Regions from separate parts of the Shewanella litorisediminis genome, predicted to be linked through region 1. Evidence: riboswitches for the same ligand, from Rfam matches in the RefSeq annotation. Region 1 holds a riboswitch; the other holds the start of a gene.
What was found. Region 1 has a riboswitch for lysine ahead of lysC (lysine-sensitive aspartokinase 3). Riboswitches for the same ligand answer to the same signal wherever they lie in the genome.
Positions count from the first base shown of each region.

Region 2: it holds a riboswitch for lysine, as region 1 does, so the genes downstream of both, JQC75_RS05745 (Na+/H+ antiporter NhaC family protein) here and lysC (lysine-sensitive aspartokinase 3) in region 1, are expected to answer to the same signal.

Region 1 covers NZ_CP069213.1:622,057-637,421, reverse strand. Annotated here, with positions in the region: gene asnC (transcriptional regulator AsnC) at 1-314, shown strand, start outside; gene JQC75_RS02795 (succinylglutamate desuccinylase/aspartoacylase family protein) at 380-1,483, opposite strand; gene lysC (lysine-sensitive aspartokinase 3) at 1,483-2,841, opposite strand; lysine riboswitch at 2,974-3,149, opposite strand; gene JQC75_RS02785 (DUF3293 domain-containing protein) at 3,233-3,709, opposite strand; gene arcA (two-component system response regulator ArcA) at 4,281-4,997, shown strand; gene JQC75_RS02775 (S9 family peptidase) at 5,181-7,388, opposite strand; gene JQC75_RS02770 (class 1 fructose-bisphosphatase) at 7,894-8,862, shown strand; gene ppa (inorganic diphosphatase) at 8,980-9,513, shown strand; gene JQC75_RS02760 (hypothetical protein) at 9,741-10,172, shown strand; gene JQC75_RS02755 (dicarboxylate/amino acid:cation symporter) at 10,636-11,880, opposite strand; gene JQC75_RS02750 (phosphoenolpyruvate carboxylase) at 12,287-13,507, opposite strand; gene JQC75_RS02745 (hypothetical protein) at 13,504-14,175, opposite strand; gene JQC75_RS02740 (ATP-binding protein) at 14,175-15,365, opposite strand, start outside.
Region 2 covers NZ_CP069213.1:1,294,642-1,310,006, reverse strand. Annotated here, with positions in the region: gene JQC75_RS05750 (M3 family metallopeptidase) at 1-1,542, shown strand, start outside; gene JQC75_RS05745 (Na+/H+ antiporter NhaC family protein) at 1,709-3,271, opposite strand; lysine riboswitch at 3,348-3,547, opposite strand; gene JQC75_RS05740 (electron transfer flavoprotein subunit alpha/FixB family protein) at 3,635-4,558, opposite strand; gene JQC75_RS05735 (electron transfer flavoprotein subunit beta/FixA family protein) at 4,560-5,309, opposite strand; gene JQC75_RS05730 (H-NS histone family protein) at 6,061-6,453, shown strand; gene JQC75_RS05725 (amidohydrolase family protein) at 6,598-9,648, shown strand; gene JQC75_RS05720 (amidohydrolase family protein) at 9,648-10,907, shown strand; gene rcsF (Rcs stress response system protein RcsF) at 10,968-11,366, shown strand; gene tsaA (tRNA (N6-threonylcarbamoyladenosine(37)-N6)-methyltransferase TrmO) at 11,370-12,107, shown strand; gene JQC75_RS05705 (acyltransferase) at 12,097-12,711, shown strand; gene JQC75_RS05700 (GGDEF domain-containing protein) at 12,731-14,044, shown strand; gene JQC75_RS05695 (proline--tRNA ligase) at 14,160-15,365, shown strand, end outside.

The DNA.
Region 1 (15,365 bases):
CCGGCATCATTACCGGCGCCCAAATCACTGTAAATCCCAAAGCCCTGGGTTACGACGTTTGCTGTTTTATTGGTATCAACCTTAAAAGTGCCGGTGACTACCCTGCCGCCATTTCCAAACTCAACGCGTTGGAAGAAGTGGTAGAGGCCTACTACACCACGGGCAACTACAGCATCTTCGTGAAAGTCATGTGCCAGTCCATCGACAGCCTGCAACATGTGCTGATTAATCGCATCCAGTCCATCGCCGAAATTCAGTCCACTGAGACCCTGATAAGTCTGCAAAACCCCATAGTGCGGGCGGTAAAACCCTGATTGAAATGGCACGATAAAAAAACACCGGACTTAAGTCCGGTGTTTTTTTATCGCCAACCATCTGCTTACAGCTCAAAGACCTTGGTCATCACCTTATAAAGCTCTGTCCCCTGATGCACCGAAGCCGAGGCAAAATGCAGTATGGGGACCCCATCTTCCGGTAGACGCAGCACAGTCAGCTCTTCACCTGTCCCGTAAAGATCCAGTCTTAACAGGTTCACCAGAGGTTCACTGGCCTTCATCGGCACGCCCACCTTGCCAAGGTATTCCACCATGCCCGCCTTGGGAGCATGAAACTTGCGGTAGTTTTTCAGGAAACAGCCATAGCGTTTCATGGGCTTGGGCGGCACAGTTTCGGCTATAACACCGCGATGACTGAGGTAAGCCAGAATACCTTCTGCGTCTTCCAGCGCATCGTCGAGGTCAATACGCTCCTGACTGCCAAGCTCCAGGGTTAACGCCGAGACCTTAACCCCCAGTTCACGACCATGGATGGAGGCCACCTCAGCCAGTGTCCACCAGGGAACAAAAGCCGCTTCATCCATGGCGCCGCCAAAGCTGTTGGGTATGAGCAAGGTGTAGGGGATTGAGAAATACTGAGCAGCACTGCGCTCATATTCCGGGCAATACAGATGTTTACATGACTTGGGGCCGGTATGCAGGTCGAGCACTATGTCGGCCTTGTGGGCCATGGATTGCAGGGTTACCGCAAGCCTGTGCCCTGTGGTCACACCCCAGGGATTATTCAGTCTGCGGGCACACTCTTCGACCAGGGTGGCGCGAAACGCAGTGATAAGCGACCCGTCATCCAGATGGGCGTGCTCCTGATACCAGACCTCAATATTAAACCCATGGTCCAGATACTCGCGGTTCCAGTTCACCCCGGTAATAGGGTCGAAACGGCCAAGGGTAAACTCGCCGCTTTTTTGGTTAATACCCAGTGGGTTTGCCAGCGGCACCAGACTGATATCCCCAAAAAGCTCATAGTGCTCAAGGAGTTTCATCAGCTGATAGATCACCGCATTGCCCTGCACCTCGGCGCCATGGACGTTGGCCTGAATATAGACACTGGGTCCTGCACCCTTGCCTTTAAAGCGATACACAGGCAAAGACAGTGGCTGACCCGCAGCCAGCTCACCCACCCGAACGTCGTGTTTATCGACCCGCATTATGCCTGACCTTCAAACAGATTCTCGTGCAGTGCCTTCACGACCTGTGCCGCTTCACTCTCGGCCACCAGCACGCACAGGTTATGGGGGCTCGCGCCCTGGCAAATCATCCGCACATTATGGTTTTCGAGCACGGTAAACACCTGTCGACAAATCCCCGGCGTGCTGGCGATACGGTTACCGATAATGGCCACCAGCGCGAGGTTGTCCTCAACCCGCACCCGGCAATGTTGGGACAGTTCCTGCAGTAAGGCTTCACTGAGTAAACCGCTGCCAGTGGAGTCCGAGCCGGTTTTATCCAGCGTCAGTGACACGTTTACTTCTGAGGTGGTGATAAGGTCAACCGAGATTTTATGACGTGCCAGGGTTGCAAAGGTCTCAGCCAAAAAACCACGGGCATGGAGCATTTGCAGGCTGTGCAGGTTCAGCAGCGTCTGGTCGCGGCGCACGGCCACGGCGCGGTAAATTGGGGGATTCTCCACCTGATGGCGGATCCAGGTGCCGCCCTTTTCAGGTTCGCGGCTTGAACCTACAAACACCTGAATTTGCTGACGTACGGCCGGCAAAATGGTGGCAGGGTGCAATACCTTGGCACCGAAAGTAGCCATTTCGGCCGCTTCGTTAAAACTGATTTCGGCAATGGGTCTGGCGTTGGGGGCCAAACGGGGATCTGTGGTGTAAATACCCGCCACATCGGTCCAAATCTCTACCGCGTCCGCACGCAGAGCTTCTGCCAACAGCGCAGCGGAATAATCGCTGCCACCACGGCCCAGGGTAGTAGTGCGGCCTTCGGCATCGGCACCGATAAAGCCCTGTGTCACCACTATGTCCCGTTCGAGCAATGGCTGCAGGAAATCCCTGGCCAGCATCGCTATGTCTTCAATCTGCGGCTCGGCGCGGCCGAAGTGGCTGTCGGTTCGCATAACCTGACGCACATCGAAACTGCTGCTCTTGGCACCTTGCTGCCTCAGTACCGCCGAAAACAGCAGCGCGGAACATTGCTCTCCCATGGACAAGAGCTCATCCATGATGGCTTTGCTGCGATTGAGCACCAATGACTCGCTCAAGCTGGCAATGCGCGACAACAGGGCATCGAGGGCGGCTGCCACATCCTGAGGGCGCTCCAGCTTATCGAGGATGGCGTATTGAATTTGGGCAATCTGCTTTAGCAGCTGCAGCCGACGCTCATCGGTGACTGTGGCCTGGGTCAGTTCCACCAGCAGATTGGTCACACCGCTGGATGCACTGACCACCACCAAACGGGTAGCAGGATTGGCCAACACTATGGCGGCGCAGCGTGACATGGCATTGAAATCGGCGACCGAGGTGCCACCGAACTTGGCTACAACCAGAGACATCAGCACACCTCCATCGAGTGGAAGACAGCGACATTCAAGGTAAAACGGGTTTTCATGAGTAATCTCCGAACTGACTTCGTTCGAAGAGCCTGGTGCAAAGATACGGCACCCCAAAAGGAGGGAAAAGCGATCGTCACCAGAAGCTCTCCACCAATTAACAGGTGACAATCGTCAGGATTCAGCCTGAACGACCGACAAAACGCACTCAAGCAAGCGGTTTCGCCTCGGCGCCAATCTCCCTCACAGGCCGTCTTTGGAGTGATTGCTCCTCAAACCTGCTACCTAGTTGGCGCTCCTCTTCTGTGCCTTCCGCGGGGAAGGGACGAAAAAAGTAGCAATAAAGCGGTATTCAAGTCAATGCGAAATTATGCAAGTTGAAAAAATGCTGTGTTCACAGAAACTGGAATCCCAATGATGCCTGACCTTCTGCCCCGTCGGTTGGCACCAACTCAGGCAGCTCATGCACCAGTCTCACCCGGGAGCGGAACGACCCCAATGTCTGCGGTGCGCTGCCCATCCGGCAAGGAAGCAACATCAGCTCGTCCTGCATCACATAGTAGAGCGCATTTTGCCGGTATTTATGGGCCAAACGGATACTGTCCTCTTGCTCCAAAAACACAGCCCAGCTTTTTTCCATGTGGGACAGCTGATCATTGGTGCCAATAAGGGCGCGATAAGGCACGCCCAACGCTTCTATATCCCTTAACAGTTGCCGGTCAAGCAAACGGTTTTGGCAGGCATCCAGAAGTTCACCCAAGGGGTTGTAGGCAGTGATAATGGCAAAGTGTGCGTGTGGAGAAAGGTGTTGAGTCAACAAGAAACTTGCCGACTGATAGATGTTCCAGAGCGTGTGAGAATGATTTTCCATGTCGTGATAATCATGCAAAAGAACCTGAGCTAGTTTAGCAGACTCTGTTACGCTGCCTAGCCTTGTGAGCTGGATCTCATTTCAATAAGCGTATATTCATATATTTTTCAAAAACATAATTAATATTAATGATAATTAATCGGCTGCCACAATGGATTTGTTAACATTTCAATTGTTAACAAATGCCTAAAACGAGTACAATTGACAGCGTTAGCCATCCAAATCATCCAGCCGTTCATTTGATACAGGCTGTTACAGATTTTCCGCTGATGTCAGTAACTTGGCTAAACAACTGTACAAAATGTGATCCATATTCAATTTAACATTTATACTTTGAAAAAAAATAACGACTTGGGAACTTCAGCAAGTTGTTTTTTATCGAAGTGGGTACAGTTCGCACTTTCCCCTGCGGAAAGATTATTGAACTAGTCGTAGAGTGTGCCTCTAAGGCGTTGTCTCTTTACCTCCTCAGGTTATTTGGGTCTTGCCGGAATAAAAAAGCAGGGCCTGGCTGACAGCCAGCCGACACACCCGATTAGCACAGATTTGTTTTAAATTTAGGTACTTGATTATGCAAAATCCGCACATTCTGATCGTAGAAGACGAAGCCGTTACCCGTAATACATTAAGAAGTATTTTTGAGGCCGAGGGATATGTGGTGACTGAGGCCAACGATGGCGCAGAAATGCATAAAGCCTTGCAGGAAAACAAGATCAACCTGGTGGTGATGGATATCAACCTGCCGGGTAAAAACGGTCTGTTGTTGGCGCGCGAACTGCGTGAAATCAACAACATTGGCCTGATCTTCCTGACTGGCCGTGATAACGAAGTGGACAAGATCCTGGGTCTTGAAATTGGCGCGGACGATTATATTACCAAGCCGTTCAACCCACGTGAGCTGACCATTCGTGCCCGTAACCTTCTGACTCGCGTCAATAGCGCTGGCGCCGAAGTCGAAGAAAGAGCCGCGGTCGAGGTTTATCGTTTCAATGACTGGAGCCTGGAAATCAACAGCCGCTCTCTGGTCAGCCCATCCGGTGAGTCTTATAAACTGCCACGCAGCGAATTCCGTGCAATGCTGCACTTCGTTGAAAACCCAGGCAAGATCCTGAGCCGCGCCGATCTTTTGATGAAGATGACCGGCCGTGAACTCAAACCACATGACCGTACCGTAGACGTGACTATCCGTCGTATCCGCAAGCACTTCGAAAGCCAGCCGGACACGCCGGAAATCATTGCCACTATCCACGGTGAAGGCTATCGCTTCTGCGGTAACCTGGACGAGTAAGGGTTAACCCTGAACAAAAAAGCCAATCTTCGGATTGGCTTTTTTATTGGCTGAATTTTATCAAGCGGTCATTGGCTGAAGCGCGACAAGCTTACTCGAGTAGTACCAACAAGCATCAAAAAAAGGCCTGTCATCGACAGGCCTTTTCAGTGGGCTAAACTAAGTGCTTAAGCTGCAGCCAGGTTAACGCTTGAGCTCAGTATCCAGGAAGTCCGCCAGGGTGCGATACAGGTGGGTGCGTACCTTCTCGCCACGCATCGAATGCTTGGAGCCGGGGTAATCCACCATACGGAACAGCTTTCCTTCGTCCTGCAGCGCCTTGTAAACCCGGGTCGAGTTTTCAAACAGCACGTTATCATCGGCCATACCGTGATACATCAAGAGCCCGCCCTGATAACCGCCAACATGGGGAAACACGCTCGCCTTGTCGTAGCCTTCGTTATTGCGTTCCGGATGACCCATGTAGCGCTCGGTGTAATGGGTATCGTAAAGGCGCCAATCTGTTACAGGGGCACCGGAAATGGCCGCTTTAAAGTGACCTGGCGCCTTAAAGAGACTCATCAACGCCATATAACCGCCGTAGCTGTGGCCATAAATCGCCACTTTGTCGCCAGCAACAAAGGGAAGCGTGCGCAGGTAATCCACTCCCGCCATCTGGTCACGCACCTCAGCATCACCAAGATTCTGATAGATCACATACTCGAACTTAGTACCGCGATGGGCCGAGCCGCGGTTATCCAGCTGAAATACCAGATAATCGTTTTGCAGCAAATATTGGGTAAAGTAATCCTGCTCGCTCCAGCTGTTGGTCACCAGCTGAGCATGGGGACCACCGTAAACCCGCACCACCACGGGATATTTTTTGCTGGCATCAAAGTTTACCGGCTTGAACAAACGGTAATGCAGCGCCTGACCATCGTCAGCCTTCAGCGTGCCAAACTCGGGCAGCTGCCACAGGCCAGCAAAGGGATACAGTGGATGGCCGTCCTTCACGGCGTTTTCTTCTACCCAGGCCAGATACTTACCGGCCGCATCATGCAAACTCACCTGCGGCGGTTGCGACAGGCTGTTGAAGTAATCCAAATACACTGGGCTGTTTTCGGCAAATACGGTGCCGTGCATACCGGCCGCAGTTGAGAGCCGTTCAATCTCGCCGCCCTTGAGGCTCACCCGGTACAGATGACGCTCGGTGACCTTGTCCTTGCGACCACTGAAGTAAACAATACCGGCTGTTTCATCAACGTAAGCAATTTCATCTACGGTCCAGTCACCCTTGGTAAGCTGACGTTTCACCTTACCCTTGGCATCGAACAGGTAAATATGGTTGTAACCATCGCGTTCTGAGGCCCAAAGAAAATCGCCGCTCTCTTTTAAAAAGCGCAGGTCGTTATTGAGGTTTACCCAGGCCTTGCTGGTTTCCTTCACCAGCAGCTGACTCTTGCCGGGTTTGTCCACCGCCACTTTACGAAGCTCCAGGGTCTGCTGGTCACGGCTCTGCCATTGGAAGCTGAGCTCAGTGCTGTTTGGCAGCCACTTCACCCGCGGCAGGTAAATGTCTTTCTCTTTGCCAAGGTCTACCCAGTTGGTGTTGCCGCCATCCAGGGTGACAATCCCCAGGGCGATTTCCACGTTGGCCTTACCGGCATAGGGGTAGCGCTGCTCGGTGAGCTTAATGCCATCGGCATAGATTTCATTGCGGGTCACCAGCTCCACCGGCGACTCGTCGATACGGGTAAAGGCGATGCGCGCTTCGTCAGGCGCCCACCAGTAGCCGGTCATGCGGTCCATTTCTTCCTGGGCCACAAACTCAGCCATGCCGTTTTTGATGGCGCCGCCACCGTCCTTGGTCAGCTGAGTAAGCTTATTGCTCGCCAATTCATACACATAGAGGTTTTGCTCCTTAATAAAGGAGACATACTTGCCCTTGGGTGACAGCTTGGCGTCGGTGGCAAAGCCTTCGCCGGTGGCGAGCAGGCGCACATCGCCGCTATTGGGTGTGAAGTAATACAGCTGCCCAGCGGCCGGGATCAGCAGCGCCTCACCGTCTTTGGCCCAGAAGTATTCCATAATGCCCTGGCCATAAATGCGCTGACGCTCGCGGCGAGCCTTTTCTTCATCGGAAAGCTCGCCACCTGCCAGTTTGTCGGCATCCAGCAGCAGGCTTACCTTGCCGCTCGCCACGTCCATCTGCCAGAGATCGTAAAAGTGCTGATTGTCGGCGCGGCCCTTCAAAAAGGTAACCTTGCTGCCATCGGGAGACAGGGCCAGACCACGTGGGCTACTGCCCGCCAGCGCCGGGGATGCATACATGCGTTCGATTGCCAGAGGCTCAGTGCCTGCGCCCGGGAAGGCCGGCGCCGCCTGAATGGAGACGGCCACGCCCGCCAGCATCAATGAAGCCACGATTTTTTTAATCATTGTTTGTTCCATGTGTGGTTCGTGAGGTGTGTATTTCTAAACAGCTGTCGGCTGTTTAGGGAAGGTGCGAACAAGTCGTCGCACAGCTCTGGCTTTGATAGCAGCGACAGTTCAAGGCATTCAACTGAGGGCATGCCGAGGCCTGCTGAAGTTGAATAACGCCGAAATGGTGTTGCTATCAAAGCCCCGCAGGGCATGACTTACAGAGGTATCTGCTGCGTTACAGTTCTTGCGAAGGACTAGGGCCATTCGCTGCGAACTGTGCCTTGCATCTATCCACTCTAAGCACACGCAGAGCAAGCACGGGACTTATTCGCACCTTCCTTAGATAAGCCAACCATTCTGCCCGAAAACTTTGTCCCTGCCAAAGTAATAGCCAATGGCAAAGGCCACTGAAAATGTCACCAATCTCGGGTATCATTAGCGCCAGAATTATTCCAAAGACCTCCCCAAATTTGTCTAACCAGAAGGACACAAGATGCAGACCCTGTCCCAATCCCTCGAACAAAGCGCTATCAGTAAGGAACTCGCCAGCCTGCTAACCGTGTTGGCAAACACCTCCAAAGACATCAGCCAGGCCGTGCGCCGTGGCGCCCTTGCCGGCGTGCTGGGCGTGGCCGGCACCGAAAACGTGCAGGGTGAAGATCAGAAAAAGCTCGACGTTATCACCAACGACATGCTGAAAGACGCACTGGCTGCCCAGGGCTCGGTGAAGGCGCTGGCCTCTGAAGAAGAAGATGAGATAGTGCCACTGGCCCAGGACGGTCAGTTTCTGGTGTGCTTCGACCCACTGGACGGTTCATCCAACATCGACATCAATTCCCTGGTGGGCACCATTTTCTCGGTCCTGCCAGCACCAAGCGGTGAGGTGAGAGAGCAAAGCTTCCTGCAATCCGGTCGCAAGCAGCTGGCGGCAGGTTACGTGCTCTACGGCCCATCCACCATGTTGGCACTGACCACAGGTCAGGGCGTGCAGCTCTTTACCCTCGACCCGGTAAGTGGAGACTATCTGCTGACCGTAGACGGCGTACAAATAAGTAAAGACACCGGCGAGTTCGCCATCAATATGTCCAACCAGCGCTTCTGGGAGCCGGGCATGCAGGCCTACATTGCCGATTTGCTCAAGGGCAAAGAAGGACCACGTGGCAAGAACTTCAACATGCGCTGGATTGCAGCCATGGTGGGCGATGTGCACCGGGTGCTGTGCCGCGGTGGCCTGTTCACCTACCCCACAGACACCAAGGATCCCAAAAAGCCATTCAAGCTGCGCCTGATGTACGAAGCCAACCCTATGGCGTTTTTGGTTGAACAGGCGGGCGGCAAAGCCAGCACCGGCTATGAGACCATTCTGGACATAACACCAAGCGAAATTCACCAACGTGTGGCGGTAATTTTGGGCTCGGCCAACGAGGTGGACGTCTGTCTGGGTTACCACGCCGGGGCATGAGGCTTAGCCTTTAGTCCGATGGCGGCGGCCTTTGATTGGCAAGCCGCCAAATCGCGCTATAATACGCGCCAACCGATTTTCTGAAATCTGATTTCAATACCGTTAAAGGATATGAAAATGAGCTTGAATGCAGTGCCAGCGGGCAAATCCCTGCCAGATGATATCTATGTAATCATCGAGATCCCACAGAACCACGATCCTATCAAGTACGAAGTGGACAAGGACAGCGGCGCCCTGTTTGTTGACCGCATCATGACTGCTCCTATGTTCTATCCTTGCAACTACGGTTATGTGAACCAGACTCTGAGCCTGGACGGTGACCCCGTTGACGTGCTGGTACCTACCCAGTACCCACTGCAGCCTGGCAGCGTGATCCGTTGTCGCCCTGTTGGCGTGCTGAAAATGACCGACGAGTCAGGTGAAGACGCCAAAGTGGTTGCTGTTCCGCACGAGAAAGTGTCCAAAGAATACGGCCACATTCAGGACGTGAACGACCTGCCAGCCCTGCTGAAGGCCCAGATTAAGCAGTTCTTCGAACACTACAAGGATCTGGAAACCGGCAAGTGGGTGAAGGTTGAGAGCTGGGAAGACGCCGCCGCTGCCCGCGAAGAAATCCTCACCAGCGCCGAGCGCTACAACAAGCAAGCCTAATCTGCCTGTTTGTGAAAAAGCCGACCCCGGCATTCCGGGATCGGCTTTTTTTTGTGCACGAAATCAACTATTAAATTGAAATTCAAATAAACCGCACAATATCGAGCATCATTTTTCAATAATCCGATGTCAAACTTTTGACTGCTGTCAAAAAATCAATAAAATACGCCTGTTAGACTAAATCCTCTACTTAGGTTTAGCCAATATCCCTTCATCAGGTAATAAGGATGTACCAAGTGCTGCGACGTTTCAGTGCTCTAGCAGGCGTAATTCTGCCAATCCAACTGGTATTTGCTGCGGACAACAGTATTAGATTGGTACAAACCGATCTCGAGCTTGAATTGAGCTGTATAAAGTCAACTCAAGCTTTATCTGTCGCTCTCACCCTGCCTAAGGTATTTGCTCTATCACAGGACAAGAGCAGTCTTATCATTCAGGATAAGAAACATGTTGTGGCGAAACTCTACGGTGAATCAAGCATTCGGAAATTCACCAGTGAAACAAATGTCGACTGGATTCAATCAATTACAAACCAAGAGCACGCTGAGTTGACCCTTGAAGCCATTTCTTTTCGTACTGGGAATACGGCTATCTCACAATTGAATCTTGATAAGCACAAGAGCAATCTCACTGCTTTTTCAGCAAGCTGTAAACTCTAACCAACGCCAGTTCATTGATGCATTTTGTTGGTATATTTTCTATCGACTTTAAGCAATAAGGGCGCATGAATAAAACGCGACTTATTATTTACGCCAATCAATTGTTAATATAAGCCGGTTCCTTTCACTGCGATCGGCTTAAAATAAAACAATTAACATACATCACTGAATAATCACTTCATCGTAAACCCAAAAAGCTAATTAAGCAGTGAGCCTGCTTAATTAGCTTTAAACTGCTATTGGTATTCAGCCCCTGTCAGAGTGGCGAAATAAGAAACAGCTGATTTAGTTATCAGCGATAATTAATCATCAGGATTTAATACTACAGCGGTGAACAGACGGTTGCGATAAGCTAGCAATCCCGATTTTAAACACCAAACAGCGCTATCACAGCCTTAACAATGATCAATAGCATGAAGAGCCAAAAGCCGACTTAACGTCGGCTCATCGCTTAAAGCAAAGCTCAGTCATTATCGCTGGCGACCTGATGGGGGCGCTCAGTCTGATCCACTATCGTCAGCACGGCGGTGTCGCCCACCACGTTACAGGAAGTCAGCACCATATCGATAAGACGGTCCAGCGCGGCCACCAACGCAAAGGCTTCCACCGGCAGGCCCATCTGGTGGATAAGCACGCCAATCATCACCATACCGCCGCCGGGCACGCCACCGGCGCCAACAGAAAGCAGGAAGATACTGAATACCAGCGCCGGCAACTGCTCCATGGTAATGGGCATGCCAAAGGCGTTGGCGATAAAGAAAATCGCCACTGTGATGTAAATGGACACACCGCCCATGTTCATGGTGGCGCCCAGCGGCACGCCAAAACCGGCCACGGCGCGGTTCACCTTGAGTTTTTCGGTGAGGGTGCGCATGGTCACCGGAATGGTGGCATTGGAGCTGGCGGTAGAGAGAGAAAACAGGATTTGCTCCTGGGTTTTTTCGCGAAACACGCTGGCCTTCACCGGAGTGAACAGCTGCACCGCATAAGGGTAGACCACGAAAATCCACAGCAGCAGCAAGCCAAGAATAAGCACCAGATATTCCATCACACTGAGGAACACCCCGGCTTCCAGGGTAGCGCCCAGTTTGAACATCAGGGCACCAACACCGATAGGCGCCAGATGCATCACCACCGAAATCAGCTTCATCATGATTTTATTGGCGGTTTGGAACGCCGATACGGCGCCGGCCACATGCTCACCCAACGACTTGATGACGCCGCCAAGCAGTAGCGCCATAAAGATAACCTGCAGCATATTGCCGGACGTAAAGGCCGCCACCGGATTGCGGGGCACTATGTCCACCACCAGCGCCATCAGGCTCGGTAGTTCCGTGGCGGTAATGGCAAGCTCTCCGCCGCCGGTCATGTCCACGCCCTTGCCGGGCTGCAGCAGCAGGGCAACCGTCAGCGCGGCAAAAATCGCGACCAGGGTATTGATGATGTAAAAGCCGAAGGTCTTGCCACCGAGACGGCCGAAACTCGAGAGATCTTTAAGCTCACAGACACCGCAAACAATGCTGACAAACACCAGCGGCACCACCAGCATCATGATCATATTGACGAACATGGTGCCAAGGCCTGAGGCGATTTCAACCAGGGTGCCGGAGAAGAAAGCGATATCGTGCAGCACATACTGCACCAGAGTGCCGGACAGGAGTCCGATAGCGAGGCCGAGGAAAATCCTGGCCGACAGAGATTTGAACATAGATTGAATGCCTGTGTTGTTATTGTGTCTGGGGTCTGCTGCCCCGTGCGCTCCCGGATAGTGAAACATGCCAGCCGCAATTTCAACGAAAATGTATGGACACAATCCTGCAACCCTGTAACAAGCAGAATATAACCAACTGATATTTAACAGCTAACACTCAAAGGCAGAAATTTCCGCCTTTACACAGATGCAGCCAATTTTACCAAAGGCAAACACTTCCAAAACAACCACTTAAAAACAGGCAGTGAATAAAACCAGGAATACTGAATTAAACAGTTAATCACGCCAGGTGAAGCCTGCCTGACTAAGTAATTATCTGCATCCACCGCCACAGCCAGCCCAGCACGCCATGTTACAGCCAGTAAAAAGGCCACCCTGAGGTGGCCTTGGCAAAACAAGGGGGCTAGCTGAGCCACAGCTCCACGTCGCGGATAATAAAGTTGCCGGTATACACAGGATGAGGCTCACCCAAAGGCTCCAGTTCGAAGAAGGATTTATGCTCTTCGCTCAAGCCCTCAAAGCCGCCAATCACCTGATAAATCCAGCTCTCTGAATCCCAGGGCAAGGCTTTTTCCTGCAGGTATTCCAGCGCAGACTGGCGCTTGCCTGAATCTATTACCGCCACAAAGTAGTCTTCCACATCCTGCTTGAGCGGGTTTTCCGGAATATCGAAGTCTTCCGCTGCACTCAGCACCACGCTTGTTTCTGCCGCCTTGGCCGCAGGCTTAACGTCGAGGCGACTGATGGACTTGATGCGTGCCACCATCTCCATGAGCTCCTGCTCCTGGCTCTGGTTATGCACGTCCACATGGGCATCGGCCAGCATGGCCTCGGCGCGGTTAAAGAGCATCGGCACCTTGCGGTGAGCCACATGATCCATGGGCTCGTAGTCAGGGTGCATGTCGGTGTACAAGAGCCAGCCCTTAAGCAGCCTGGTACGGCCCTGAATTTGCCGGAAGCGGCCAAGCAGTTCAAGGAGCCTTGCCTGCACCACGCTGAGCTCCTGAGTACAGTCACTCAGGGTCTCCTGCAACGTGGTCACCAGCAGTTTTCGAAGCTCACGGATATCTGAGGCGATTTCCCCAAGTTCGCTGAACTGAAACAGCTCCAGGCCATTTAAGAGCTCAGACACCTGGCTCTGGGCCAGTTCGTTCTCGCGGATTTTGGCGCTGATGGTACCGACATAACCGAACTCGTTGTTAATCCGCCCCCAGAGCACACGAATGGAATAACGCAGGTTTTCGGTAAAGGCGTACACATGCTCACTGAGGTCGGCCAAATACGCCTCGGCGGCGCTGTAGTCCGAGTGACTGCGCGCCTCCTTGTAGTGGTCGGCCAGGGTCTTGATGGTGGCAAGCGCCGAGCCTACGTTGGCGTTAATCTGGCGATTGCGCTCATCTTTAAGGCCTTCTTCCAGCAGCGCCCGCACGCTGCGGGTAAGCCTCAAGCCCCCGTCTTCCTCGGGGCGCCACAGGATGCCTGCCTCGGTGAGCTTTTTCAGCACACCGGCATCGGCGTTGGCCTCGTCCACGGCGCCGCTCAGGTACACATCCATCACTGTCTCGGCGTGGCGGCCAAGCATCCTCAGCAGCCGCACTCCTGACTGGTGCAGGTTGCTACTCATATCAGCTCCCTCTGGGTAGCCGTTTCGGCCTGCGCTTCCAGGTTCAACCCTTCGGTTTCATCAATAAAGCGAATCACTTCATAGAGATAATCAAGCTTACCCGTGGCGATGTAGATTTGTTTTTCCACATTGGGACGGGTCAGGAAGCCAAGCTCCACCAGACGCTTGAATACCAACTTAAGCTGGGCATCGACATTACTTGAGGTAGAACCGAACAGCCGGTACTGGCTGAGTTTACCAAGCTGCTCGCGAAACGCCGGGGTCTCTTCGATGCGGCCCTGGAGTTCGGTCAAGCGCACGGGCGCACCTTCGGTAAGGGGCGCATCCTGGCCTGAGGCCTCCTGCACCAACACCAGCCACTCCACCAGCGGAATGAGCGCCTGACAGATGTCCTTAAACTGGCTGGAAATGACCTTGCGCTCGGCCTCGCCGAGCTGGGCATAGCCGCAGAAAAACACCTCGCCCTCACCAGCGCTGGCGACAGTGCGGTTGATTTGATTGAGGTAGGTTTCGATACGCTCACGCACGGCAGGCGACTTAAGCGCACGCCAGCCGTCTTCGTCAGTGACGCGGCAGATAAACTCGCCCCGCAGCAATCGCTCAATCAGGGCACCATGGCCCACTAAGCCTGTGCCTGTACCAGTTCCTGAAAAGTTTGCGTCAGACATTACACCGCCTCCCTGGAAATACGGCTGGCCAGCTTATCGGCGATGGGATTGCTCTTGGGCTTCACCACCTGCAGCTTGCGGGTTTGCTTGTTGATGATATAGCGGTTCTTAAACAGGCTCAGTACCTCAGACTCGGGGTTCGGGAAAGCCCCCAGCACCGAGATATTGTTGTTCTCGCAGGCATCAAAAATCTTTTTCACGTTGTTGTGGTGCAAGGTGCCCAGCTCGTCGATGGGCCAGTGCACGGTCACCTGTGCCGAGCCACGCAGCAGGCGGGTAAAGGCCAGCAGGAACTTACACAGGATGAGATACGCCATACCGTGGCTCGAAGATTCATTAAGCTGACGGTCGGTGCGGATAATCAGATCCGAGTTGCCTTCACGCAGACGCAGCTCGATTTCCAGCAGCTTGGAAATACCGCCGCTGAGCGCCGCCTTGCCGATGATATCCAGCGCCCGGCGCATGCTGTTGGTGTAATGCTCGTCCGGCAGACCAGCGAAGCCATCGCTCTTCCAGCGGCGGAAGGCGGCCACGAACACTTCCAGCTCCGGCCAGAATTCAAGCTCGCTGATGCGCGAGCGAATACGTACTGCAGATTCAGACACCCCATCCAGGAACAGCTCCTCGCCCACCTCGCGGGTAATGCGGGCACTCTGGGATGCGATACGGCGGTCGATGTCGGCCAGCACGTCGTAGAAGGCGGTAAGATCCACCCCGAAAATACGCCCCTGCTCCCGCAGCGCCATAATCGACTGGGGCACCATCACGTTCAAAAGCTGCTCAAGGCTTGGCACCAGCTTGCGGTAATCCAGAATTCGGATGCCCTTGTCGTTGATGGAGGTGGCCTCTTCCCGGGCACGCTCCCAGGTTTCGGCGAGGCCAGAGCCCGACTTGGCGGCAATCACGGTATCGAAGTGCTCTACATACTGCTTCACCGAGCCCACCAGATAGTCGCGTTTAAGCAGTAACTCTTCGCCCTGACGCAAACGCTCGCCAATGCTGCCCTGGGCCTCATCGTCGGTGGGCGAAAGCTTAAGGTCGGCCAGTTTACGCAGCAATGAGCGCAGCTTGGTGAGGTTTTCCGAGGCTTCCACCTGGGCGGCATCGGAGGCCTTGCGGCCCGACTCCAGTTCGCTGCGCTGGGTTTTCACCTCGCTTGAGAAACGGGCGAGCTGCTGCTCCAGCTCCGA
Region 2 (15,365 bases), 670 kb from region 1:
AAGCTCACTGATGAATTCCAGCAGCGCCTGCGCCGCCTGACCAAGGAAGTCGCCGTGGTGGTAGACAGCGAAGCCGAATTGGCCGGTCTGTCTGACAGCGCGATTCGTATGGCGGCCGCCGATGCCAAGGCCGCAGGCCATGAAGGCAAGTTCCTGCTGTCTATCACCAACACCACCCGTCAGCCAGTGCTGGCACAGCTTGAAAACCGTGAGCTGCGTAAGCGCGTGTTCGAAGCCTCTGCCAACCGAGGCCTGGAAGGCGAGAACGAAACCGCCTCGCTGGTTGCCCGTCTGGCACAGCTTCGCGCCGAGCGCGCTGCCCTGCTGGGTTTTGACAACTGGGCCAGCTACCGCCTGGCGCCACAAATGGCCGGCAGCCCGGAAGCCGTGTACGAGCTCTTTGGCACCATGGTGCCAAAAGTCGTGGCCAACACCCGCAAAGAAGCCGCCGACATTCAGGCGATGATCAATAAAACCGGTGGCAACTTCGAGCTCAAGCCATGGGACTGGGCCTTCTACGCCGAGAAAGTGCGTCAGGAAAAGTACGCCCTGGATGAAGAGAGCCTCAAGCCTTACTTCGAGTTCAACCGTGTGCTGGAAGACGGTGTGTTCTACACCATCAAGGAACTCTACGGCCTGACCATGAAACCACGCCCTGATCTGCCGGTGTATCACCCGGACGTAAAGGCCTATGAAATGTTCGATGAAGACGGCACCAGCCTGGCCATCTTCTACGCCGACTACTTTGCCCGTGACGGCAAGCGTGGCGGTGCCTGGAAGAGCTCTTTCGTGGACCAATCCGGCCTGCTGGGTAACAAACCAGTGGTGGTGAACGTGATGAACATCAAGAAGGCACCGGACGGCGAGCCAACCTTTGTCAGCTACGATGAAGTGACCACCATGTTCCACGAAATGGGCCACGGCACCCACGGCATGTTGTCCAGGGTGAAATACCCAACACTGGCGGGCACCAAGGTTTCCCGCGACTTCGTTGAGTTCCCATCCACCTTCGAAGAAGACTGGGCTGCCCATCCCAAGGTGCTGGCCAACTACGCCCGTCACTACCAGACCGGTGAGCCACTGCCAAAGCCACTGCTGGACAAGCTGCTCAAGTCACGCAGCTTCAACCAGGGCTTCGACACCCTGGAGTACATGTCAGCCGCCCTGGTGGATTTGGAATGGCACTCACTGAAAGCCGGTGACAGCCTGAAAGACGTTGCCACCTTCGAAGCCGCCGCGCTGAAAAGGCACGGCGTGGACATTGAAGCCGTACCGCCACGTTACCGCTCAACCTACTTCGCCCACGCCTTTCCGGGCGGGTACAGCGCCAGCTACTACGCCTATATGTGGTCTGAAATTCTGGCAGCCGACGCCTACGCCTATGTGCAAACCCAGGGCGGTCTGAACCGTGAGATTGGTATGAAGTATCGCAAGGCCATCCGTGAAGTGGGTAACAGCGTGCCGCCGATGGAAGCCTATATCAACTTCCGCGGTCAGGAGCCGACCACCGACGGTCTGCTGGAGCGCCGCGGCCTGAAATAAGCCGTGGCCTGAAATAAGCCTTGGCCTGAAATAAGCCGTGGCCTGAAATAAGCCGTTGCTGCAAAAAGCTGCGGCTTCACTGAAAACAGCGCAAACGGTGCCACAAAAAAAGCCGCTCAACTGAGCGGCTTTTCTATTGTTAAAAGTCTTGTTAAGTCACTGACATTCAGCCTTTACCGGCCTTGATTCTAAGACCTATCACCGCCAGCACAAACAACACCGAGGTGGCGCCAAATCCGGCCCACACTGACTCGGTAAAGCCCATTACTGTGTAACCCACCAGGCTGATAACGGCCACAATGAGCGCATAAGGCAGCTGGGTGACCACATGGTCGATGTGATGACAGCTGGCGCCGGTGGACGACAAAATGGTGGTGTCCGAAATTGGTGAGCAATGGTCGCCAAATACGGCGCCGGCCAGCACAGCGGCCAGCATCGGCAGCATCATGGCCGTGTGACTGCCCATGGCCATATCAGCGGCAATCGGCAGCATGATACCGAAGGTGCCCCAGCTGGTGCCGGTGGCAAAGGCCGTAAGCCCCGCAAGGATAAACATTGCTGCGGGCAGCAGCGCGAAGGGAATATTGCCGCTGGCAAGGCTTGCCATAAACTTGCCGGTTTCCAGCTCACCGATAATGCCGGCAATGGTCCAGGCAAACAGCAGTATGTAAATCGCAGGCACCATGGAGCGGGCGCCCTGGGTGAGTGCGGTGATAATCAGCTTGCTTTCGACCTTTTGCATCATGGCCTGCACCAGCGTTACCCCCAGGCCCACCAGCGCACCGAAGAACAGCGAGCCGCCCACATCGGTTTTCTCAAAGGCGCCAATCAGCGAAAACGGCAGCTGTTCATCGGCAAGGGCAGATGCGCCGCTTTGGATCATAAAAAATAAGGTAGCAAACACCAGGGTGCCGATGGGCACAAAGAGGCCGGCAATACGGCCGCTGTCGGCCTCAGGCAGGTCGGCGCTGGCGCCCGGCGGCGTGCCCTTGGACTCGTCATACAGGTTGCCTCGCATGGCGTTTTGCTCATGGGCCTTCATGGGCCCCACATCCAGCCCCATAAAGGCCACACACAGCAGCAGCAAGAGCGCGAAGATGGCGTAGAAGTTCATCGGGATCATCTGGATAAACACCGACAGATGCCCCGCCTCACTCATACCATGGGTGGCGAGGATGCCGCCAATCAGCGCAATGATGTAGGCGCCCCAGCTGGAAACCGGCGAAATCACGCACACGGGCGCGGCGGTGGAGTCCAGCAGATAGGCGAGCTTGGCGCGGGAAATATAGTAACGGTCGGTTAAGGGGCGGGAAATGGAGCCCACCACCAGACTGTTGAAGTAGTCGTCGATAAAGACCACACAGCCCAAAAACATGGTCAGCAGCTTGGCGTCGCGCTTACAGCGGATCCTTTGTCTGGCCCAGTCGGCAAAGGCACGGGCCGCGCCGGAGACGGTTATGAGCGCGGTAATCATCCCCAGCAGCAACAAAAAGCCGAGAATATAGAGGTTCCAGCTGTTAAGGGCGCCATCACTCCACACCAGATTGGTGACCCGGTGGGCCAGAAATTCGGCGCTGGCGAGGGGGGCAAAATCATTCAGCAGCAGGGTGCCAACCAGAATACCCAGGCCAAGGGACAAGAGTACCTTACGGGTTAACACCGCCAGCACAATAGCCACCACCGGCGGCAACAGGGAGAGCGCCGAGTCGGCATAACTTATCAATGTCATTGAAATATCTTCGCTTTAAACGAATGGAGGGCGACTGAACTGGTGGGAAACGGCAAAGATACCCAAAAACACCTGTCCTATCAGTAGCGCTCCATAGTAATTACTACCTCTGTCATCCCGACAGAAAATACTATGGCAGTGCCGTTTCTTTCGAAAACGGCCCCAGCGGAAGGCGGTGATACACACATCCACTTCGGCGCCAATGCCCTTTCACAGCCCGTCAACGGCATCACCCTGTTGACTGTTACTGATGCTTGGCGCACCTCTACTCAGGACGCCTGTGTGCAGGCGTGCGGCACATAAAAACACAAGCGGCCCGGGGGAAGCTACCCCCAGGCCGCATATCGTGACCAAGATCACAAATTAAAGCAAGTCTATCAGCTTTGGCACTGCCTCAAACAGGTCAGCTTCCAGGGCATAATCCGCCACCTGGAAGATAGGTGCTTCAGGGTCTTTGTTGATGGCAACAATCACCTTGGAGTCTTTCATACCCGCCAGATGCTGGATGGCACCGGAAATGCCCACGGCAATATACAGCTGTGGCGCCACAATCTTACCGGTTTGACCTACCTGCAGATCGTTGGGCACAAAGCCTGCGTCAACCGCAGCGCGGGATGCACCCACGGCGGCGCCGAGTTTGTCGGCCAGCTTTTCCAGCAGCGCGAAGTTTTCACCACTGCCCATACCACGGCCACCGGAGACGATAATACCGGCATTACCGAGTTCAGGGCGCTCAGAGACAGTCAGCTCCTGAGATACAAAGGCGCTCTTTGCGGTAAAGACTTTGTCCAGCGCTTCCACCGGGGCGCTGCCACCGTTGGCGGCGGCATCGAAGGCGCTTGGACGAACGGTCATCACCTTCTTGTCATCCAGGCTCTCCACGGTTGCCATGGCGTTACCGGCATAGATGGGGCGCACAAAGGTATTGGCATCAACCACTTTTACCACTTCAGACAGCTGAGCCACATCGAGCAGCGCCGCTACACGTGGCAGCGCATCTTTACCCATTGAGCTGGCGGCGGCCAGAATGTGACTGTAACCGGCGGCCAAATCCAGCATCAGCGCGGCCAGGTTTTCACCCAGATGTGCAGCATAAGCGGCATTGTCGGCAACCAACACCTTGGAAACACCATCGATGGCGGCAGCAGCATCTGCCACAGCACCACAGTTGTGACCGGCAACCAGCAGGTGAATATCACCACCGATGGCCTTGGCGGCACTCACAACCTTGGCGGTATCCAGTTTCAGGCTGGCGTTATCATGTTCTGCAAGGACGAGAATGCTCATATCAGATCACCTTTGCTTCGTTTTTCAGTTTTTCCACCAGCTCTTCAACAGAAGACACCTTGATACCGGCCTGACGGGTTGCAGGCGCCGCCACACTGAGCAGCTTTTGATGCTGTTTCAGGGTGACACCCAGATCAGCAGGGCTCAGGGTGTCGAGGGGTTTGCGCTTGGCTTTCATGATATCGGGCAGCTTGGCATAGCGTGGCTCATTGAGGCGCAGATCCGAGGTCACAATGGCAGGCATTGGCAGGCGCACAGTTTGCAGACCACCATCCACTTCGCGGGTGACCAGCAGTTCACCACCTTCCACTACCACCTTGGAGGCAAAGGTAGCCTGAGGTGCATCCATCAGCGCGGCCAGCATCTGACCGGTTTGGTTATTGTCACCGTCGATGGACTGTTTACCCAGCAGCACAAGCTGTGCCTGCTCTTTGTCCTGAACGGCTTTAAGAATTTTGGCAATGGAAATGGCAGGCAGGTTGTCGTCGGCCTCGACGTGAATGCCGCGGTCGGCGCCCAGGGCCATGGCGGTGCGCATTTGCTCCTGCACTGCCTTGCTGCCCACACTCACCACCACGATTTCGCTGGCATGGCCCGCTTCTTTGAGGCGAACTGCTTCTTCAACGGCAATTTCACAAAAAGGGTTAATCGCCATCTTGAGGTTAGCCGTGTCCACGTCTGTGTTATCGGCCTTCACCCTCACCTTCACGTTGGCATCGACAACGCGCTTTACAGGCACCAGTATCTTCATAGGGTTTCCTTCCTGCACCTTCTTTAGTTGGGGAAGTGACGCTTGCCACTGTTTACAGGTAAGCATCACACAATAGCGCAACTTTAAGTGCTGTTAACGTAAACGTCAACCTGTCTCAAACGAGCGTTTGCGAGTTTCATTGGCTTGTCACTGGCCAGATTTATGAACATGCCGAATGTCTGCCGCTACTCTGCTTACTGTCGCATCAACCACAATGTCCATGGCGTGGACCTTTGACAGCCCGATACTGAAGCGAGAGGCAACCGTCTGTTGTGCGAACCATATAACAAAAGGTGATGTGCCCAATAGCTCGGTCTCACACAGAGTCCTGCCTGCAGTACTGAGATAGGACAATATGCCGGGAGGAATTGAATTTTATGACAATGGTGCAGTGAAACGTCGAGTAATGAATACAAAAGAGAAATAACCTCTGACTGGGCAACTATCCCGCATGCTTTGGTGCAATACGACTTTAGGGTTATCGGAGCTTATCTTTTCTGATAAAAGCGTCTTCATAACCCATAAGTATATTGGTTGGACCATGATGTCAGCTGAGTTCCCGAACTGACCGTTTTCAAAGTGAAACCGTGCTGCGGATTGACCAAAGACGCATTTTGCAGCAAAAAATAATCCTTTTGACAGTTATCACTTAATAATTTTGGTTTTTTAATTGCAGATCGAATTATTTATTTCTATTATTTCCTTCGATGTAAAAATTACCTTGTTATTTAAATTGGGAAGCGAGTTTACCATGAGCGAATTCCTCGAAATTTTGACCCACGGTCGTCGTCTGAAAGCAGCTGTTAAAGATTTGTCTTTGGATGAACTGCGTGATCTTGGCGCCAAACTCGAAAAAATCATTGTCGAGCGCGAAGCTGAAGCCGAAGAAGAATTGAAAGCCAACGCAGAACGTATCGCCAAAATTGAAGAAATCCGCAAGCAGATGGCTGAAATTGGTCTGTCTGTTGAAGATTTGGGTGTGACTGCAGCCAAACCTGCCGCCAAAAAGCGCGCTCCTCGTCCTGCCAAATATAAGATTGTGGTAGAGGGTGAAGAAATCACCTGGACCGGTCAGGGCCGTATGCCAACCGTATTCAAGAACGCCATTGAAGGTGGCGCTTCTATGGATGACTTCCTTATCTAAGCCGTCATCAAATAAAAAGGCCGATACACATCGGCCTTTTTTATTTCTGTCTAAAACCTTTTTACATTTCTGTTCTGCCATTCTGCCACGAATTCCGCTAACCTCTCAGTTACTTTTGCCCAAAATAACTGCGACGCTTTCATAATGATAAATAACAATAATTTGGCAATGCTGCTGATAGGTTTGACGCTTTTCCCCATTGGCAGCCACGCAAAAACATTACTCACCTCAGACCCAACTCCGCTGATTGCACTGCAGGGCGCCAAATTACACCTGGCGCCGGGGCAAACCCTGGAAAAGGGTACATTGCTGATTGAAGGCAACCGTATTAAAGGGGTACTGACCGGAAACGACATTCCTGCTGGAGCACGGATTGTAGAAATGGCCGGCTTGGATATCTATCCCGGATTTATCGACCCCTTTACCCAATATGGCATTAGCTTTGAGTATCCCACCGAAACCAAAAGTACACCGGTATACGAAATAAAACGTATTGGGGGGAATGCTGCCAATGGTGCAGTGCACGCTGAGAAACAATGGGCCCACTTTTTCGCCCCCGATAAGGATGCCGCATCAAGCTGGATAAATAATGGCTTTACCAGCGTGCAGTCGGCCAAATTAGACGGGATTTTCCGTGGCCAGGGCGTCCATGTTTCTCTGGCCGATAAAATTGCCAACGACCTGGTGTATCGCGCCCAGGCCAACCATTATCTCTCGTTCGATAAAGGCAGCTCTACTCAGGATTATCCAAGCTCACTGATGGGCGCCATCGCGCTTATCCGCCAAACCCTGATGGATGCGGCCTGGTATAGTGAAAATCGCAGTAAACTCTCAGCTGCGGCCACCCCGGGTCAGCTGGAATTCAACGCAGCCCTGCAGGGGCTTGGCAATACCCAGGAGCATTATTTCGTTTTTGATACGCCCGATCTGAATAATCAGCAGCGCGCATCGGGTTTAATGAGTGAATTCAAGTTAAAAGGCGCTTTATTGGGAAATGGCCGTGAATATGCCCGGATTGATGAAATAAAAGCAAAAGGTTACCCGCTGATATTGCCACTCAACTTTCCGGCAGCACCGGATGTCAGCCAGCCCGGAACAGAATATCAGCTTAAACTGGCAGATTTACGCCACTGGGAAAGAGCCGCCGGTAACGGCCAGGCCCTGGAGCAAGCCGGTATTGGCTTTGCGCTGACCCTTCATGGTATCGAAGACAAAAAAGATTTCTGGCCACGATTGCAAAAAGCCATTAAAGCCGGTCTGAGTGAACAAACCGCACTGGCGGCACTTACCACCCAGGCAGCCACCATTGCCGGTGTCGCCGACACAGCCGGTAAGCTGAGCCCGGGTTTTGTGGCAGATCTTGCCATTTATCAGGGCAATCCCTTCAGCGACGGAAAGCTGGTGAGCGTGTTTTTGCAGGGGCAGGAAAAAGTCATCATCCCGCGGGAGCAGCTCGCCGTTACCGGCAGTTACACAGTGACCATCAACGACCAAGCGGTGCCGCTCGAGGTCACCTATGAGCAAGGGCTGAAACTCAAGGTCGAGGACAAGTCCGCGCCATTAACAGGCACCGGAACTGAGCTCAATACCCGCATCGAACTGCCCGGATTTGAAGGCAAGCCCAGACTCACTCTGGATTTACCTGCGCTGAAGGCTGTTGCCTATAGCGGCGATGGCACCCAGACCCCGTTGACGCTGAAAAAAGTAGATAACGAAAGTCGCGCCGACAACACGCCAGCAGCATCCGAGTCCATTAGCTACGTGGGTAAACTCACCTCCCCCAACGTGGCCTTTGGCCGAGAGTCTTTACCCGAGCAAGACAAGGTACATATTCAGGGGGCAACAGTCTGGACCTCTGAGTCACAGGGCGTGCTTGAAAACGCCGATATCATCATCAGCAAGGGCAAAATCCTTTCCATCGGCACTGACTTGATGACGCCCCCAGGCTACCAGCGCATCGACGGCACAGGCAAACATGTGACAGCCGGTATCGTGGATGAGCACTCGCATATTGCCCTCAATGGCGGCACCAACGAAGGCACAGATGCGGTCACCTCAGAAGTCCGTATCGGCGATGTCCTTGACCCTGAAGACGTGTCGCTTTACCGCTCCCTCGCAGGGGGCGTGACTACTGCTCAGCTCCTTCACGGCAGCGCCAATCCCATTGGGGGTCAGAGTCAGTTGATTAAACTGCGTTGGGGGGTGAATGCCGAAGGCCTTAAGTATCAGGGAGCCCCGGCCAGCATCAAGTTCGCCCTCGGTGAAAACGTCAAACAGAGCAACTGGGGAGATGACTTCACCATACGTTTCCCCCAAAGTCGTATGGGCGTTGAGTCTGTGATGGCCGATGCCTTCGATGCCGCCCGTGAATACCAGCGCGATATCAAGGCCTACAATGCCCTGGATAAACGCCGCCGGGCCGAGCGTGTCAGCCCCCGACCCAATCTCAGACTCGAGGCGGTGGCAGAGGTGCTGGACAAAGAGCGCGACGTCCATATTCACTCCTACGTACAGTCAGAGATCCTGATGTTCCTTCGGCTCGCCGAAACCTACGGCTTTAAGGTGAAGGCCTTTACCCATGTGCTCGAAGGGTACAAGGTGGCCAAAGAACTCGCCGCCCATGGCGCCGGCGCTTCCACCTTCTCCGATTGGTGGGCCTATAAGTTTGAGGTGTACGACGCCATAGTGCAGAACGCCTGTCTGATGCATCAGGCCGGGGTACTGACCAGCCTCAATTCCGACAGCTTTGAGATGCAGCGCCGTCTCAATCAGGAAGCGGCCAAGTCGATGATGTACTGCGACATGTCTGCCGAAGATGCCTGGAAGATGATCACCATTAACCCCGCCAGGCAACTGGGTATTGATAAAGATACCGGGTCACTCAAGGAGGGCAAGGTGGCCGATCTGGTACTCTGGGACACCAATCCGCTGTCTGTCTACGCCCGCACAGAAGCCGTGTGGATTGATGGCAAGCGCTTCTACGACAGGGAAACCGACAAACAAATGCAGGCAGCCCAGGCGAGCGAACGCGAGGCGCTGGTGGCAAAAATTCTGTCACTGGATGAATCTGAAAAGGCCGGTGAACAGCCAGAACAAAAACAAGAGCCTTTATGGCATTGCGATAGCCACTATATCGCCTTTGGTACCCGCGCCACTTATCAGGGTGCCCAACATCAGCATCAAGGAGCACACTAATGAGAATCCTGACCCTATCCCTGCTCCTGACAAGCTTCTGCACCCTGGCCCACGATATGGTGCCGGGCACGGCGCAGCAGCAAGCCATCCTGTTTACCCACGCCACAGTGCATACCGCATCGAATGGGGTGCTTGAAAACACCAACGTGTTGGTGGAGAACGGCCGCATCAAGGCCATGGGCGAGCAAGTTCAGGCAGCCGATGCCAGAGTGATAGACGCCACCGGCAAACACCTCTATCCCGGACTGATTGCCCTGGATACCCAGGTGGGTATGGTAGAGATTGAGATGGTGCGCCCCACTGTGGACACCTATGACGTGGGGCTGAACAATGCCGAGCTTAAGGCTTCGGCGGTGTTTAATCCTGACTCCGAGATAATTCCTACCCTGCGCAAAAACGGCATCACACACGCGCAAATCGTGCCCCGTGGTGAGCTGCTTGCCGGGCAAAGCGCCCTGGTGAATCTCGACAGCTGGACAGTGGAAGATGCCTTGGTCAATACGCCCAAAGCACTGCACCTTTACTGGCCGGAGCTGGGTAATCTGCCGGTGAAAGAAGAGGAGCGCACCAAGGCGCTTACCAGCCACAGCGAAGCCCTGGCGCAAATCGATACCCTCTTCACCCAGGCCCGCGCCTTTGTCGCGCGCAAAGCCGCTGAGCCCGGCCTCACCCACAGGCGCTTTGAGGCCATGGCACCGCTTTTCAGCGGCGAAGCAAAGCTGTTCCTCCATGCCAATACCGCAGGCGCCATCGGCGAAGTGCTCGCCTTTATCGAAAAGTATCGACTCAAAGCCGTGTTGGTGGGTGGTTATGAGGCCTGGCACCACGGCGATGCCATTAAGGCCGCAGGCGTTGCCGTGGTGTACCCTTCGGTATTCAGTCTGCCCAGATACCGGGATGACAATATCGACGAAGCCTTCAGCATTCCGGCCCGCCTGGCGAATGCAGGTATCGATTTTGCCATTGGCTACAGCGGCGATTGGGATGCACGCAACCTGCCCTATGCCGCCGGCTACGCCGCCGCCCATGGCTTGTCGAAAGAGGCCGCGCTCAAAGCGGTAACCCTCAACGCCGCCCGTATTCTTGGGGTCTCCGATATGGGCGCCATCGAAGTGGGTTACAGAGCCAATCTGGTGCTGTCGGCCGGTGATATTCTCGACCCCCTCAGCAGCCGTATTGAGCGGGTATTTATCGATGGCCGTGAGATAACCCTGAAAACCCGCGCCGATCAGCTTTATCAAAAGTATCTGAAGCGATAGAATTTTGCCATTCAAGGCGGGGCAGGAATGTCCCCGCCCCGCTCCCGAAAGGATCCCATCATGAACCCACGCCCGTTGAAAACCGCCACAGCCTTGGCGGTCGCCCTGTTAATGTCTGCCTGTGCTTCTGATTACCAGTTTTCCAGCAACTTAGACCCCAAAGCCTTTAATGAGTATTTCAAGGCCGGTGAAGTGACGCTTTTTGAAGGCGAAAACCAACCCACAGGACGTTATGAAATCCTGGGTCTGGTGGATGGTGAAGCCTGCCAGGCAACACCACAGGACGTACCTGCAACCCTGGCAGATGCCCGCACCGATGCCAGACGCAAGGCTGCCGATAAGGGCGCCAACGGTCTTATCATCAAAAACTGCACCCTCATCACCGAGGCCGGTGGTGGCTGCGAAACCCGCAGTCTTTGTGTAGGACAGGCCATTCGTCAGGCTGTGCCCGCAAACTAAGCCATGAAAGCCTTTGAAAATACCATTCAGGCCGTGGCTGTTTGCCATACACCTTACCGGCAAAAATTCGGCATCCCACGACAGCCCGGGCTGGTAAATGCCCACGGGTTTGTGGAGCTGTTACCCCCCTTTAACGACCCCGACACAGTGCGCGGGCTAGAGCAATACTCCCACCTGTGGCTGCTGTTTTGCTTCCATGAAAACCTGGCCCAGGGCTGGAAAAATACCGTGCGGCCACCGCGCCTTGGCGGCAATGAAAAACTGGGCGTCTTTGCCACCCGCTCCACCTTTCGCCCCAATGGCATAGGCCAGTCGGTGGTGCGCCTGCATGGCATAGTCAAACGTAAAGGTAAATTGTGTCTTGAAATCAGCGGTATGGATTTACTTGATGGCACTCCCATTATAGATATCAAGCCCTACATTCCCTTCTCCGATGCCATTGTGGATGCCGAAGGCGGCATAGCACAGGACGCCCCGGTACTGATTGACGTGAGCTACAGCGAGCTTGCCACGGCGCAGATTGCCACCCTCAGCCAGGGGGATACGCGGCCGGATCTGGCGGCGCTGATTGACGGAGTGCTGGCCCAGGACCCGCGTCCGGCCTATAAAAAAGCCAAAGAGGATCCCAAGTTGTATCAGGTCGCCCTGTACGACCTGGACATCTTCTGGTGCATTCAGGACGGCAAGGCCCATGTGCTCGAGCTCAAACCCACCAAGGTTGGCGTGCCCCATGAAGGCTGATGATTTTCGAGAGCAACACAAAAAGCGGCTCTCCTGGATGCCCTGGCTGTATTTTTCATTGAAAGACAAACATAAAGCCTGGGCTCTGCCATGGCAGGCCGATATCCAGTCCAGGCTGATGCAACTGGAAACCGTACACATTGGCAACCGCTGTTTTGTGGCGCCGGAGGCCGAGCTCTTCGCCGAGCCCGGCCGCGATATCCGCATGGGAGACCAGTGTATGATAGCGGCGGGGGTGTTTATCCACGGTCCGGTTGATATGGGCGACGAAGTGGCCATCAATCACGGGAGCTCACTTGATGGCGGCCGTGTGGGCATCAAAATTGGCAACAGAACCCGCATCGCCAATAACGTTACCATCTATGCCTTTAATCATGGCATGCTACCCGGTGAGCCCATCTATACCCAAAAGGTCAGCTCCAAAGGCATTGTGATAGGTGAAGATGTGTGGATTGGCGCCCAGGCAGGCATTGTGGATGGCGTGACCATTGGCAATCATGCCGTGGTGGGTATGGGTGCTATAGTGACAAGGGACGTTGCGCCTTACAGCATAGTTGCAGGTAATCCAGCGCGGCCGATTGGCGACAGGCGCGACAAGAAGTAAACCAATCAAGGATGATGCAGTGAACAAGGATGAAAAGCTTGCCCAAATCCCCTCCTCCAAACCCTTGCCGGCCATGCGCAGGCGTTTGTGGCAAAGCTTTATGTGTATTGCCCTGCTTGGCATCCTCACGGGGATAGTTGCCTTAGGCGCAATCCATCAACAGGCCAGCGAGTTTACCCAAAGCCAGCTCAGTCAGGCTGAGTCACGTTACCTTATACGCGATGCCTTACTGCAGCAGTTGGGGCTGGAAAGCCTTGGCCGTGACTGGCACACCCTGCCTCCCACCTCGAGGTCGCAATTACTTGGCGAAATGCGCGCCCGGCAGCAGGGACTGGTCAGCGCCCTGGCTAACACACCCGGTACTGAGCGCGACATGGCCATTCGGGTGATGCAAGGGCTCACGAGCCTGCAACCTGAGGGGCAAAACATCCCTGTTATCGGGGGACTCGCTGAACTCAGCCGGGATTTAGCCATCAGGGTCAGCTCTCTGGATGTCGGCAAGGCGCAGCAACTGCTGACGGACATCGAAAAGCGTCGCTGGCAACTGACCATGACGGTGATGTTTTTATCGCTGCTGTGTATCCTGCTCACCCAGTTTCTGGCGTGGCATCTGCTGGGCAGGCATTTTATCCGCCCTCTGATAGAACTTGGCAGGCAGGTCGATAATCTCTCTGCCCATCGCAAAGACAGCACAACCATAGTGGAGCCGGCCAATCAGGAAGTGAAGGACATCTCAGAAAACCTGCGCCATATCCATCGTCAGCTGCAACATCAGCAACATAACCCCAATGTGGACCAGACCACAGGCCTCGCCTCACGCAGCGCGCTGAATCATCATTTACAGCAGGAATGGTTACGGGGCTTAAGACGCAACGAGCCCGTGTCGCTGTTGCTGTTAAGTGCCGATCCCGTGATGCTGCAACATGACCATGGGCTGGCTGAGCTGCCACACACCAGCCTGACGCAGCTGGTCAATATCGCGGTCGAACACACTGCCCGGGCGCAGGACTATTTGGCTCACTATGACGGCAATAAACTCGCCATAGTGCTGTCCTGCACCGACCTTGAGCAGGCCATTAAGCTGGCCCACCAGCTCTGCTACCGCGTCCATCAGGCACATATAGCGACGCCCATGCTGGCCACCCATCCCTGGGTCACTGTGTCAGTGGGCGTCGCCTCCCGCATCCCCCGCAGCACACACGGCTGGGATATACTGCTGCAGGAAGCGGAGGAAGCGCTGCTGCAGGCAAGGGCTCAGGGGGGAAATCAGGCCATGGTTGCACCCTGTCTTTTACCCGACAGCAGCTGGCTGGCCACCGCGGCAATTTATTGAGGCCACACCTGCGTCAAACTCACGTCTGGTCAGGGTTTTTGCTGCATGCTGAGCGTGACATCACGGATGCAGGTGATACAATGCAGGCCATTCTTTTCAACTATGGACACCGGGAATGCGAGTCAGCAAATACCTGCTATCGACACAGAAAGAAACCCCAGCCAATGCCGAGGTAGTCAGTCATCAACTCATGCTGCGGGCGGGCATGATCCGCCGCAATGCGTCAGGCTTATACAGCTACCTGCCCACAGGTTTGCGGGTACTGCGCAAAGTAGAAGCCATTGTTCGCGAAGAAATGAACAAGGCCGGCGCCATTGAGATCCTGATGCCCATGGTGCAACCGGGTGACTTGTGGGTCGAAACAGGTCGTTGGGACCAGTTTGGTCCTGAGCTTTTGCGCTTTACCGATCGCCACAACCGCGACTTCGTGCTCGGCCCGACCCACGAAGAAGTCATCACCGACCTTATTCGCAAGGAAGTGAGCTCGTACAAGCAGCTGCCACTGAACCTGTACCAAATCCAGACCAAGTTCCGTGACGAAGTACGCCCACGTTTCGGCGTGATGCGCTCACGTGAGTTCCTGATGAAGGATGCCTACTCCTTCCACCTGACTCAGGAAACCCTGGACGAAACTTATCAGGCCATGTACACCGCCTACAGCAACATTTTCAGTCGCATGGGACTGGCATTCCGCCCCGTGCTGGCCGATACAGGCTCCATCGGTGGCAGCGTGTCCCACGAATTCCACGTGCTGGCCCAGAGCGGTGAAGACCTGATTGCCTACTCCACCGGCAGCGATTACGCCGCCAACATCGAGAAGGCCGAAGCCCCGCTGCCAACCGAGCCCCGCGCCGCCGCCACTGAGGCCCTGCGCACCGTGGACACCCCCAATGCCAAGACCATTGCCGAGCTGGTCGAGCAATTTGGCGTGGCCATTGAAAAGACTATCAAGACATTGATTGTCAAAGGTGCCACCGAAGAAGCGCCACTGGTTGCCCTTCTGGTACGTGGCGACCACGAACTGAACGAAGTCAAGGCCGACAAACTGGAGCTGGTTGCATCACCTCTGGAATTTGCCGGTGAAGCCGAAATCCGCGCCGCCGTGGGTGCTGGAACAGGCTCGATTGGTCCTGTTAATCTTAAGATGCCCATCATTGCTGACCACAGCGTATTGGTGATGAGCGACTTCGCCGCCGGTGCCAACGAAGATGGCAAGCACTTCTTCGGCATCAACTGGGAACGCGATCTGCCGCTGGTTCAGGGCGCTGATATCCGTAATGTGGTAGAAGGCGAAGCCACGCCTGATGGCAAGGGTGTTTAT